One region of the Streptomyces sp. NPDC056361 genome, then DNA from elsewhere that is predicted to be linked to it. Evidence: predicted binding sites of a transcription regulator. Region 1 holds the regulator's gene; each other region holds the start of a gene.
The links. The regulator HrcA, encoded in region 1, represses chaperone genes, less so after heat shock. The targets are predictions, from matches to a motif close to TTNGCACTCNGNNNNNCNGAGTGCNAA.
Positions count from the first base shown of each region.

Region 2: the regulator HrcA is predicted to act here: its motif matches at 1,926-1,952, upstream of groES (co-chaperone GroES).
Region 3: the regulator HrcA is predicted to act here: its motif matches at 1,650-1,676, upstream of groL (chaperonin GroEL).

Region 1 covers NZ_JBHJQI010000104.1:25,944-29,215, reverse strand. Annotated here, with positions in the region: gene dnaJ (molecular chaperone DnaJ) at 1-666, opposite strand, end outside; gene hrcA (heat-inducible transcriptional repressor HrcA) at 667-1,686, opposite strand; gene ACFCY7_RS28140 (MBL fold metallo-hydrolase) at 1,834-2,562, shown strand; gene ACFCY7_RS28135 (DUF3097 domain-containing protein) at 2,573-3,272, shown strand, end outside.
Region 2 covers NZ_JBHJQI010000056.1:47,025-50,296, reverse strand. Annotated here, with positions in the region: gene groL (chaperonin GroEL) at 1-1,339, opposite strand, end outside; gene groES (co-chaperone GroES) at 1,471-1,779, opposite strand; gene ACFCY7_RS19975 (polysaccharide deacetylase family protein) at 2,309-3,232, opposite strand.
Region 3 covers NZ_JBHJQI010000091.1:23,732-27,003, reverse strand. Annotated here, with positions in the region: gene groL (chaperonin GroEL) at 1-1,485, opposite strand, end outside; gene ACFCY7_RS26315 (cold-shock protein) at 1,805-2,008, opposite strand; gene ACFCY7_RS26310 (MoaD/ThiS family protein) at 2,404-2,682, opposite strand; gene thrC (threonine synthase) at 2,723-3,272, opposite strand, start outside.

The sequences.
Region 1 (3,272 bases):
GGCCGGGATCTTGACCGTGAGGGTGCGGCGGGACCTGACCCGGCCGTCGCCCGCACACTCGGGGCACGGCGTCGGGACGACGGTGCCGAAGCCCTGGCACTGCGGGCAGGGGCGGGAGGTCATGACCTGGCCCAGGAAGGACCGGGTGACCTGGGAGACCTCGCCTCGGCCGCGGCACATGTCACAGGTCTGCGCGGAGGTGCCGGGAGCGGCGCCCTCGCCCGAGCAGGTCGTGCAGACGACCGCCGTGTCGACCTGGATGTCCTTCGTGGTGCCGAAGGCCGCCTCGTTGAGGTCGATCTCCAGGCGGATCATGGCGTCCTGGCCGCGGCGGGTCCGCGAGCGCGGGCCGCGCTGTGAGGCCGTGCCGAAGAAGGCGTCCATGATGTCGGAGAAGTTGCCGAAGCCACCCGCGCCGAAGCCGCCGCCCGCGCCACCGCCGCCGGAGGCCGAGAGCGGGTCGCCGCCGAGGTCGTAGACCTGCTTCTTCTGCGGGTCCGACAGGACCTCGTAGGCGGCGTTGATCTCCTTGAAGCGCTCCTGCGTCTTCGGATCGGGATTGACGTCCGGGTGCAGCTCGCGCGCGAGCCTCCGGAACGCCTTCTTGATCTCGTCCTGGGAAGCGTCGCGGCGCACGCCGAGCACGGCGTAGTAGTCCGTGGCCACTTACGACTCCGCCAGGATCTGTCCGACGTAACGTGCCACTGCGCGTACCGCTCCCATCGTTCCGGGGTAGTCCATGCGGGTCGGTCCGACCACGCCGAGTTTGGCGACTGCCTCGCCGCCCGAACCGTAGCCGACCGAGACGACGGACGTGGAGCTCAGCCCCTCGTGGGCGTTCTCGTGCCCGATGCGTACGGTCATGCCCGATTCCTTGGCCTCGCCGAGCAGCTTGAGGAGCACGACCTGCTCCTCCAGGGCTTCCAGGACGGGCCTGATCATCAGGGGGAAGTCGTGTCCGAAGCGGGTCAGATTGGCGGTGCCGCCGATCATCAGCCGCTCCTCGTGCTCCTCCACGAGCGTTTCGAGGAGGGTCGCGAGCACGGTGGACACCGTGGCGCGGTCCTCGAGCTCCTCGAAGGACTCGGGAAGGTCCTGCACCAGCTGCGGCACGTCGGCGAACCGGCGGCCGACGACCCGGCTGTTGAGCCGGGCCCGCAGGTCGGCCAGCGAGGCCTCGCCGAAGGGAGCGGGGCAGTCGATGACGCGCTGCTCGACCCGTCCGGTGTCCGTGATGAGCACCAGCATCAGGCGGGCCGGGGCCAGCGAGAGCAGCTCCACGTGCCGGACGGTCGAACGGGTCAGCGAGGGGTACTGGACGACGGCGACCTGACGGGTCAGCTGGGCGAGCAGCCGGACCGTGCGGCCGACGACGTCGTCGAGGTCCACCGCGCCGTCGAGGAAGTTGTGGATGGCGCGCCGCTCGGGCGTCGACAGCGGCTTCACGCCGGCCAGCCGGTCGACGAAGAGCCGGTAGCCCTTGTCGGTCGGGATGCGGCCCGCGCTGGTGTGGGGCTGCGCGATGTAGCCCTCGTCCTCCAGGACCGCCATGTCGTTGCGCACCGTGGCCGGCGAGACGCCGAGCTTGTGCCGCTCGGTGAGCGCCTTGGAACCGACGGGCTCCTCCGTCCCGACGTAGTCCTGGACGATGGCGCGCAGCACCTCGAGTCTGCGTTCGCTGAGCATCGTGCGCACCTCCAGCTGTCGACGTCGTTCCGGTTGCTCCGCTTTTGGCACTCACCCGGTCCGAGTGCCAGCGATCCCCGGTCAGTGTACGGCGGCGGGCATCGCTCCTGGCAAGGAGGCGGCGCCCCCACCGGCTAGCGTCGCCCCATGGACGTGGATTGGGAAGCGCACGGATGGGAACGACTCGCGGACGGAGTGGGCCGGCGACGACTGCCCGGCTGGGACGCCACGGCCGGACTGGTACTGGGGGAACGGGGGGTGCTCCTGTACGACACGGGCTCCTCCCTCGCCGAGGGCGCCGGGCTGCGGGCCCAGGTGACGGCACTCACAGCCGGACGCAAGGTGACGCACATCGCACTCAGCCACCCCCACTTCGACCACGTGTTCGGCACGGCGGCGTTCGCGGGCGCCGAGGTCTTCGGCGCGGTCGGCTCCGACGAGCTCCTCGGCCGGGCGCGGGAGCGGGAGGAGCTGCGCACCGACGCGGTACGGCACGGCCTGGACGCGGCGGCCGCCGCGGAGGCCGCGGACGTCCTGGTGGCCCCGCGACACGTCGTCTCCGGCGAGTGGACCCTCGACCTGGGCGGCCGGCAGGTCCTCCTCGCGAACGTCGGCCCCGGCCACTCCGGCCACGACCTGGCGCTCTGCGTCCCCGGCGCCCGCGAGGTGGTGTTCTGCGGCGACCTGGTCGAGGAGTCGGGCGAGCCGCAGGCGGGCCCGGACGCGGTCCCGTCCCGCTGGCCGGACGCGCTCGACCGGCTGCTGGGCCTCGGCGGCGAGGACGCCCTGTACGTGCCGGGGCACGGCGCGGTCGTCGACGCCGCGTTCGTACGACTCCAGCGGGAGGAACTGGCGAGGCGCTTCTCCGTCGCATAACGTCGCCCGAATGCGCAGCTACAACCCGGATCTGACGCCCCCTTGGAAGCGCTCGGCGCCCGTGCCCGAGGTGCCGGCCGACCGCGACCTCGTCGTCGAGGAGGTCACCACGGGCTTCTGCGGGGCGGTCATCCGCTGCGAGGCGGGCACGGTGACCCTGGAGGACCGCTTCGGCAAGCACCGGGTGTTCCCGCTCGACCCTCGGGGCTTCCTCCTGGAAGGCCGCGTCGTGACCCTGGTCCGCCCCTCCGCCGCCCCGGCCCGCCCCACCCGCACCGCCTCCGGCTCGGTGGCCGTCCCGGGCGCCCGGGCCCGCGTCGCCCGCGCCGGCCGCATCTACGTCGAGGGCCGCCACGACGCCGAACTCGTCGAACGGGTCTGGGGCGACGACCTGCGCATCGAGGGCGTCGTCGTCGAGTACCTCGAAGGCGTCGACGACCTCCCGTCGATCGTCGCGGACTTCGCGCCCGCACCCGACGCCCGACTCGGCGTCCTCGTCGACCACCTGGTCCCGGGTTCGAAGGAGTCGAGGATCGCCGCCCAGGTGACCTCCCCCGACGTCCTCGTCGTCGGCCACCCCTACATCGACGTCTGGGAAGCCGTGAAACCCTCCTCCCTCGGCATCCCCGCCTGGCCCCGCGTCCCCCGCGGCCAGGACTGGAAGACCGGCGTCTGCCGCGCCCTCTCCTGGCCCGACAACACCGGCGCCG
Region 2 (3,272 bases), on a different contig from region 1:
CGGCGCGGCGGACGACCGCGACACCCGTGGCCTCGTCGCCGGTCTTGTCGAGGTTGCCCTCGAGGACCTTGACGGCGTGGACCAGAGCGGAGCCACCACCGGAGACGATGCCCTCCTCGACCGCGGCGCGGGTCGCGGAGATGGCGTCCTCCAGACGGTGCTTCTTCTCCTTCAGCTCCACCTCGGTGGCGGCGCCGACCTGGATCACGCACACGCCGCCGGCCAGCTTCGCGAGGCGCTCCTGGAGCTTCTCGCGGTCCCAGTCGGAGTCCGTGGACTCGATCTCGGCCTTGATCTGGTTGACGCGGCCCGCGACGTCCTCGGAGTTGCCGCCACCGTCGACGATGGTGGTGGAGTCCTTGGTGATGGTCACGCGGCGGGCGGTGCCCAGCACGTCCAGACCGGCCTGGTCGAGCTTGAGGCCGACCTCCTCGGCGATGACGGTGGCACCGGTGAGGGTGGCCATGTCGCCGAGCATCGCCTTGCGGCGGTCGCCGAAGCCGGGGGCCTTGACGGCCACGGCGTTGAAGGTGCCACGGATCTTGTTGACGACCAGGGTCGACAGGGCCTCGCCCTCGACGTCCTCGGCGATGATCAGCAGCGGCTTGCTGGCGCCGGCCTGGATGACCTTCTCCAGGATGGGCAGCAGGTCCTGGATCGAGGAGATCTTGCCCTGGTTGATCAGGATGTACGGGTCGTCGAGGACGGCCTCCATGCGCTCCTGGTCGGTCACCATGTACGGGGACAGGTAGCCCTTGTCGAAGGCCATGCCCTCGGTGAAGTCGAGCTCCAGGCCGAAGGTGTTGGACTCCTCGACGGTGATGACACCGTCCTTGCCGACCTTGTCCATGGCCTCGGCGATGAGCTCGCCGACCTGCTGGTCCTGCGCGGAGAGCGCGGCGACGGCGGCGATGTCGGACTTGTCCTCGATCGGGCGCGCGGTGGCGAGCAGCTCGTCGGAGACGGCCTTGACGGCGGCGTCGATGCCCTTCTTCAGGGCGGCCGGGGAGGCGCCGGCGGCGACGTTGCGCAGACCCTCGCGGACCAGGGCCTGGGCGAGCACGGTGGCGGTGGTGGTGCCGTCACCCGCGATGTCGTTGGTCTTGGTCGCCACCTCCTTCACCAGCTGGGCGCCGAGGTTCTCGTACGGGTCGTCGATCTCGACCTCGCGGGCGATCGTGACACCGTCGTTGGTGATGGTGGGGGCGCCGAACTTCTTGTCGATGACGACGTTGCGGCCCTTGGGGCCGATCGTCACCTTGACCGTGTCGGCAAGCTTGTTGACGCCGCGCTCAAGGGCGCGACGGGCGTCCTCGTCGAACTTCAGGATCTTCGCCATGGGAGCGGTTCAGCCCTCTCGGATTCGGGTGGAACGAACTGCGCCCCGGGGCGCCTGGAAGGGGCCTCGGGGCGCAGCTCAGAGCATCTGCTTCAGTGCTCGGTACTTCGGTACTTCGGTACTTCGGTGAATTACTTCTCGACGATCGCGAGCACGTCGCGAGCCGAGAGGACGAGGTACTCCTCGCCGTTGTACTTCACCTCGGTGCCGCCGTACTTGCTGTACAGCACGACATCGCCGGTCTTGACGTCGAGCGGCAGACGCTCGCCGTTCTCGAAGCGACCCGGGCCCACGGCCAGGACGACGCCCTCCTGGGGCTTCTCCTTGGCGGTGTCCGGAATGACCAGGCCAGAGGCGGTGGTCTGCTCGGCGTCGAGCGGCTGGACCACAATGCGGTCCTCGAGCGGCTTGATGGCAACCTTGGAGCTGGTGGTCGTCACGATCCGACCTCCCCCTTCGGAGATCTCACGGGGCTAACTGTCTGAGGTGGCGACCAGGTCGATCCGTCGTCGCGGGTGCCGGACCTGCCCGTCGCTGTGTTGGCACTCTCCAGTGGGGAGTGCCAGAGCCGAGACTATGACCGCGATTAGCACTCGGTCAAGCGGAGTGCCAATTCATCGCTCTGTGGCGTGACGGGACGGGCTTCGGAACGGGGTTCGGTACGGAGTTCGGGACGGGATTTGGGACGGGATTCGGGACGGAGTTCGGGACGGGATTCGGGACGAGCCCCGCAGCCCTTCGCGTCCGACACGCCCCGCGCCGCCTCACGCACCCCGCCCCGTGCCTCCTCACGCGCCCCGCCCCGTGCCGCGTCCCGCGCCTCGCGCGCCGGCGACGGACGGGGGCTCACCCGTTCCGCCGCCTTGCGGCCCAGCCGTTCGATCGGGTCGACGGAGGAGGCGCAGGCGGGGAGGGCGAGGAGGGCGCCGGTGACGGCCAGAGCGGCGGTCAGGCGCCGTGCCCGGGTTCTCACACGTAGTCCTCTAGCTTCGCGACGGCGTACCCCTTCGCCGTGATCACGTTCATCACCCTGCGGATCATGTCCGGCATGGTGCCCTTCCAGTCCTGCTTGCCCCGGAAATGGGTGAGGACGATGTCGCCGGGGTGCAGGTCCCGGTCCCACTCGCGCCATTCCATGTGGTCGGGGAAGGCCTCGGAGGCCCACAGCGGGACCGCCTTGACGCCGCAGGACTTGGCGGCGCGCAGGGTGTCCTCGTTGTAGTTGCCGTACGGCGGACGGAAGAGCGGGGGCCGTTTGCCGAACCGCTTCTCGATGACGTCCTGCATGCCGCAGATCTCGCGCTCCTGCTGCTTGTACGAGAGTCCGGGCAGGTAGCGGTGGTTGAGGGTGTGGTTGTGCAGGGAGATCCCGGACTTCTGCGACTTCTGCATCCTGGCGAAGTAGCCGTAGTCGTCCTTGACGACGTAGTCGCTGAGGAAGGCGCTGTAGGGGATGCGGAGGTCGTTCATCATCCGCAGCAGGTCGGGGTCCTTCTCGGCACCGTCGTCGATGGTGAGGAAGACGATCTTCTGCTTGGTCGGCACGGTGGTGAAGACGGGCGGGAGGCCCTCGCCGTCGGTCTCGAAGCCCTTGCGGGTGGTGATCTTCGGCTTGGCGTCGGGCGGGGCGGGCGCTTCGAGCGGCGGGCGGGCGAGGCCCCACTTCTTGGCGGCGAGCACGCGGGCGGCGCGCTCCTTGCGGACGCGGTCGAGGTAGGCGTTGAGCGCTCCGGAGGCGCCTTGGCCGCCCTGGGCCTGCCGGCCGGCGGCGGGGGCCGGCGCGCCGCGGTCCGGTGCGGCGGCGCCTGAGCAGGCCGTGGCGGTGGTGGCGAGGGCGGCGACGAGGAGGGCGGCCCCGAGGGTCCGGCGGGAAGGGGGCGCGCCGATCACCATAGATTCTTCCTTTTGTCGTACGAGCTGCATGGCGCCGCAT
Region 3 (3,272 bases), on a different contig from region 1:
CGGGTCGATGATGCCCTCGGCGATGAGGTCGACGTACTCGTTGGTCGCGGCGTTCAGGCCGTGGCCGACGGGCAGGTTGCGAACCTTCTCCGCGACGACGCCACCCTCAAGGCCGGCGTTGACGGCGATCTGCTTCAGCGGGGCCTCGAGGGCCAGCTTCACGATGTTCGCACCCGTGGCCTCGTCACCCGAGAGGGAGGCCTCGAGCTTCTCGAAGACGTTCGACGCCTGGAGCAGGGCGACGCCACCGCCGGCGACGATGCCCTCCTCGACGGCCGCCTTCGCGTTGCGAACGGCGTCCTCGATGCGGTGCTTGCGCTCCTTGAGCTCGACCTCGGTCGCGGCACCGGCCTTGATGACCGCAACACCGCCGGCGAGCTTCGCCAGGCGCTCCTGCAGCTTCTCGCGGTCGTAGTCCGAGTCGGAGTTCTCGATCTCGGCGCGGATCTGGTTCACGCGACCGGCGACCTGCTCGCTGTCACCGGCACCGTCGACGATGGTGGTCTCGTCCTTGGTGATGACGACCTTGCGGGCGCGGCCCAGCAGGTCGAGGCCCGCGTTCTCCAGCTTGAGGCCGACCTCCTCGGAGATGACCGTGCCGCCGGTGAGGATGGCGATGTCGTTCAGCATGGCCTTGCGACGGTCGCCGAAGCCCGGGGCCTTGACCGCGACGGACTTGAAGGTGCCGCGGATCTTGTTGACGACCAGGGTCGACAGGGCCTCGCCCTCGACGTCCTCGGCGATGATCAGCAGCGGCTTGCCCGACTGCATGACCTTCTCCAGGAGCGGGAGCAGGTCCTTCACGGAGGAGATCTTGGAGTTGACGATCAGGAGGTAGGGGTCGTCGAGCGACGCCTCCATGCGCTCCATGTCGGTGGCGAAGTACGCCGAGATGTAGCCCTTGTCGAAGCGCATGCCCTCGGTGAGCTCCAGCTCCAGACCGAAGGTCTGGGACTCCTCGACGGTGATGACGCCTTCCTTGCCGACCTTGTCCATCGCCTCGGCGATGAGCTCGCCGATCTGGGTGTCGGCGGCGGAGATGGAGGCCGTGGAAGCGATCTGCTCCTTGGTCTCGACATCCTTCGCCTGCTCGAGCAGGGCGCCGGAGACGGCCTCGACGGCCTTCTCGATACCGCGCTTGAGGGCCATCGGGTTGGCACCGGCGGCCACGTTGCGCAGACCCTCGCGGACGAGCGCCTGGGCGAGGACGGTGGCGGTGGTCGTACCGTCGCCGGCGACGTCGTCCGTCTTCTTGGCGACTTCCTTGACCAGCTCGGCGCCGATCTTCTCGTACGGGTCCTCGAGCTCGATCTCCTTGGCGATGGAGACACCATCGTTGGTGATCGTGGGGGCGCCCCACTTCTTCTCGAGGACGACGTTGCGGCCCTTGGGGCCGAGGGTGACCTTGACGGCGTCAGCGAGCTGGTTCATGCCGCGCTCGAGACCGCGCCGGGCCTCCTCGTCGAACGCGATGATCTTGGCCATGTGAAGTGGTCCTCCCGGACATGGGGTGGATAACGCTCCAGGACCGCGCCGATGCCCGCGACGGACGGCCTGCGTACCCGATGGTTCCTTGCCCCACCTGGCCGCGGGCCTCATCTGCCCGATCCTCGTAAGCACTCTCACCTTCCGAGTGCTAACGCCAATGATTAGCACTCGGCATAGGAGAGTGCAAGCGACTCTCGACGATCGGGATGGGACGGGAGGGGCGCACGGGGGCGCGCGGGAACGCACGAGGGGTCCGCATCCCCTCAGGGATGCGGACCCCTCGACGGCGTTGCGTCGGTGGCCGATCGCGCCGCGCTCAGACGGCGAGCTTGACCATGTCCGCCTGCGGACCCTTCTGGCCCTGCGAGATCTCGAACTCGACTCGCTGTCCCTCTTCGAGGCTGCGGTAGCCATCCATCTGGATCGCGCTGTAGTGGACGAAAACATCCGCACCACCGTCGACCGCGATGAAGCCGTAGCCCTTCTCCGCGTTGAACCACTTGACGGTGCCCTGAGCCATGCCTAACTCCCCTATTACTGGCCCTTGCGCGGGACCGCACTTCGCGGACCCGGGTCAGACCCTGCGCCGGAACGCGTCGACCGCCGCTGAATGTATCTGCCCAACTGCCCTCTGCAACAGGTCATTCGAGCGGGAATTCTCGGCACGACGGAAAGGGGAATTGGGGAGAATCCCCTGGATGCCGGGGCAAGTCGGGCCCGGCAAAAGGCGCAGAACGTACACAACGCGCAGGCACTTTGGCTGCTTCTTGTCGTGCGGGGACGCTTTCTCATATGCGTCCGGCATGCGCAGCGGAGGGGACTTCCCCAACTCTACCCCGCTCAACCATGCAGAATTGCCCCTTCCGCTTATAGTCGCGGAAGGGGCAATTCAAGAAAGACGGGGCAGGGAACGGCTCAGCAGCCGCCGGCCACCGCGGGGATGATCGAGACGCCGGCGCCGGCCGGGGTGGCCGTCTCCAGGCCCTGCTCGAAGCGCACGTCGTCGTCGTTCACGTAGACGTTGACGAAGCGGCGCAGCTTGCCCTGGTCGTCCAGCACGCGGGCGGCGATGCCGCTGTGGTTCTTCTCCAGGTCGGCGATGACCTCGGCGAGGGTCGCGCCCTCGGCCTGGACCTCGGACTGACCGCCCGTGTAGGTGCGGAGGATGGTGGGGATGCGGACGTTCACGGCCATGTCTTCGTAACCTTTCGGAGGACCGGGAAAGCGGGCGGGCTCAGACTGCCAGGCCGGCGTCGCGGAACGCGTCCAGGCTCGGGCGGATGGTGACGGTCGCCTGAGAGGTGTCGGCCACCGCGTCCAGGGTCTTGAGTCCGTCGCCCGTGTTGAGGACGACGGTGGTCAGCTCGGGGTCGATGAGACCCGCCTCGACGAGCTTCTTCGTGACGCCGACGGTCACGCCGCCCGCGGTCTCGGCGAAGATGCCCTCGGTCTGCGCGAGCAGCTTGATCGCGTCCACGACCTGCTCGTCGTTCACGTCCTCCACGGCACCGCCGGTGCGGCGGGCGATGTCGAGGACGTACGGGCCGTCGGCCGGGTTGCCGATGGCGAGCGACTTGGCGATCGTGTTCGGCTTCTGCGGGCGGACGACGTCGTGGCCGGCCTTGAAGGCGACGGAGACCGGGGAGCAGCCCTCGGCCTGGGCGCCGAAGATCTTGTACGGCTTGTCCTCGACGAGGCCCAGCTTGATGAGCTCCTGCAGACCCTTGTCGATCTTCGTGAGCTGGGAGCCGGAGGCGATCGGGATGACGAGCTGGTCGGGGATG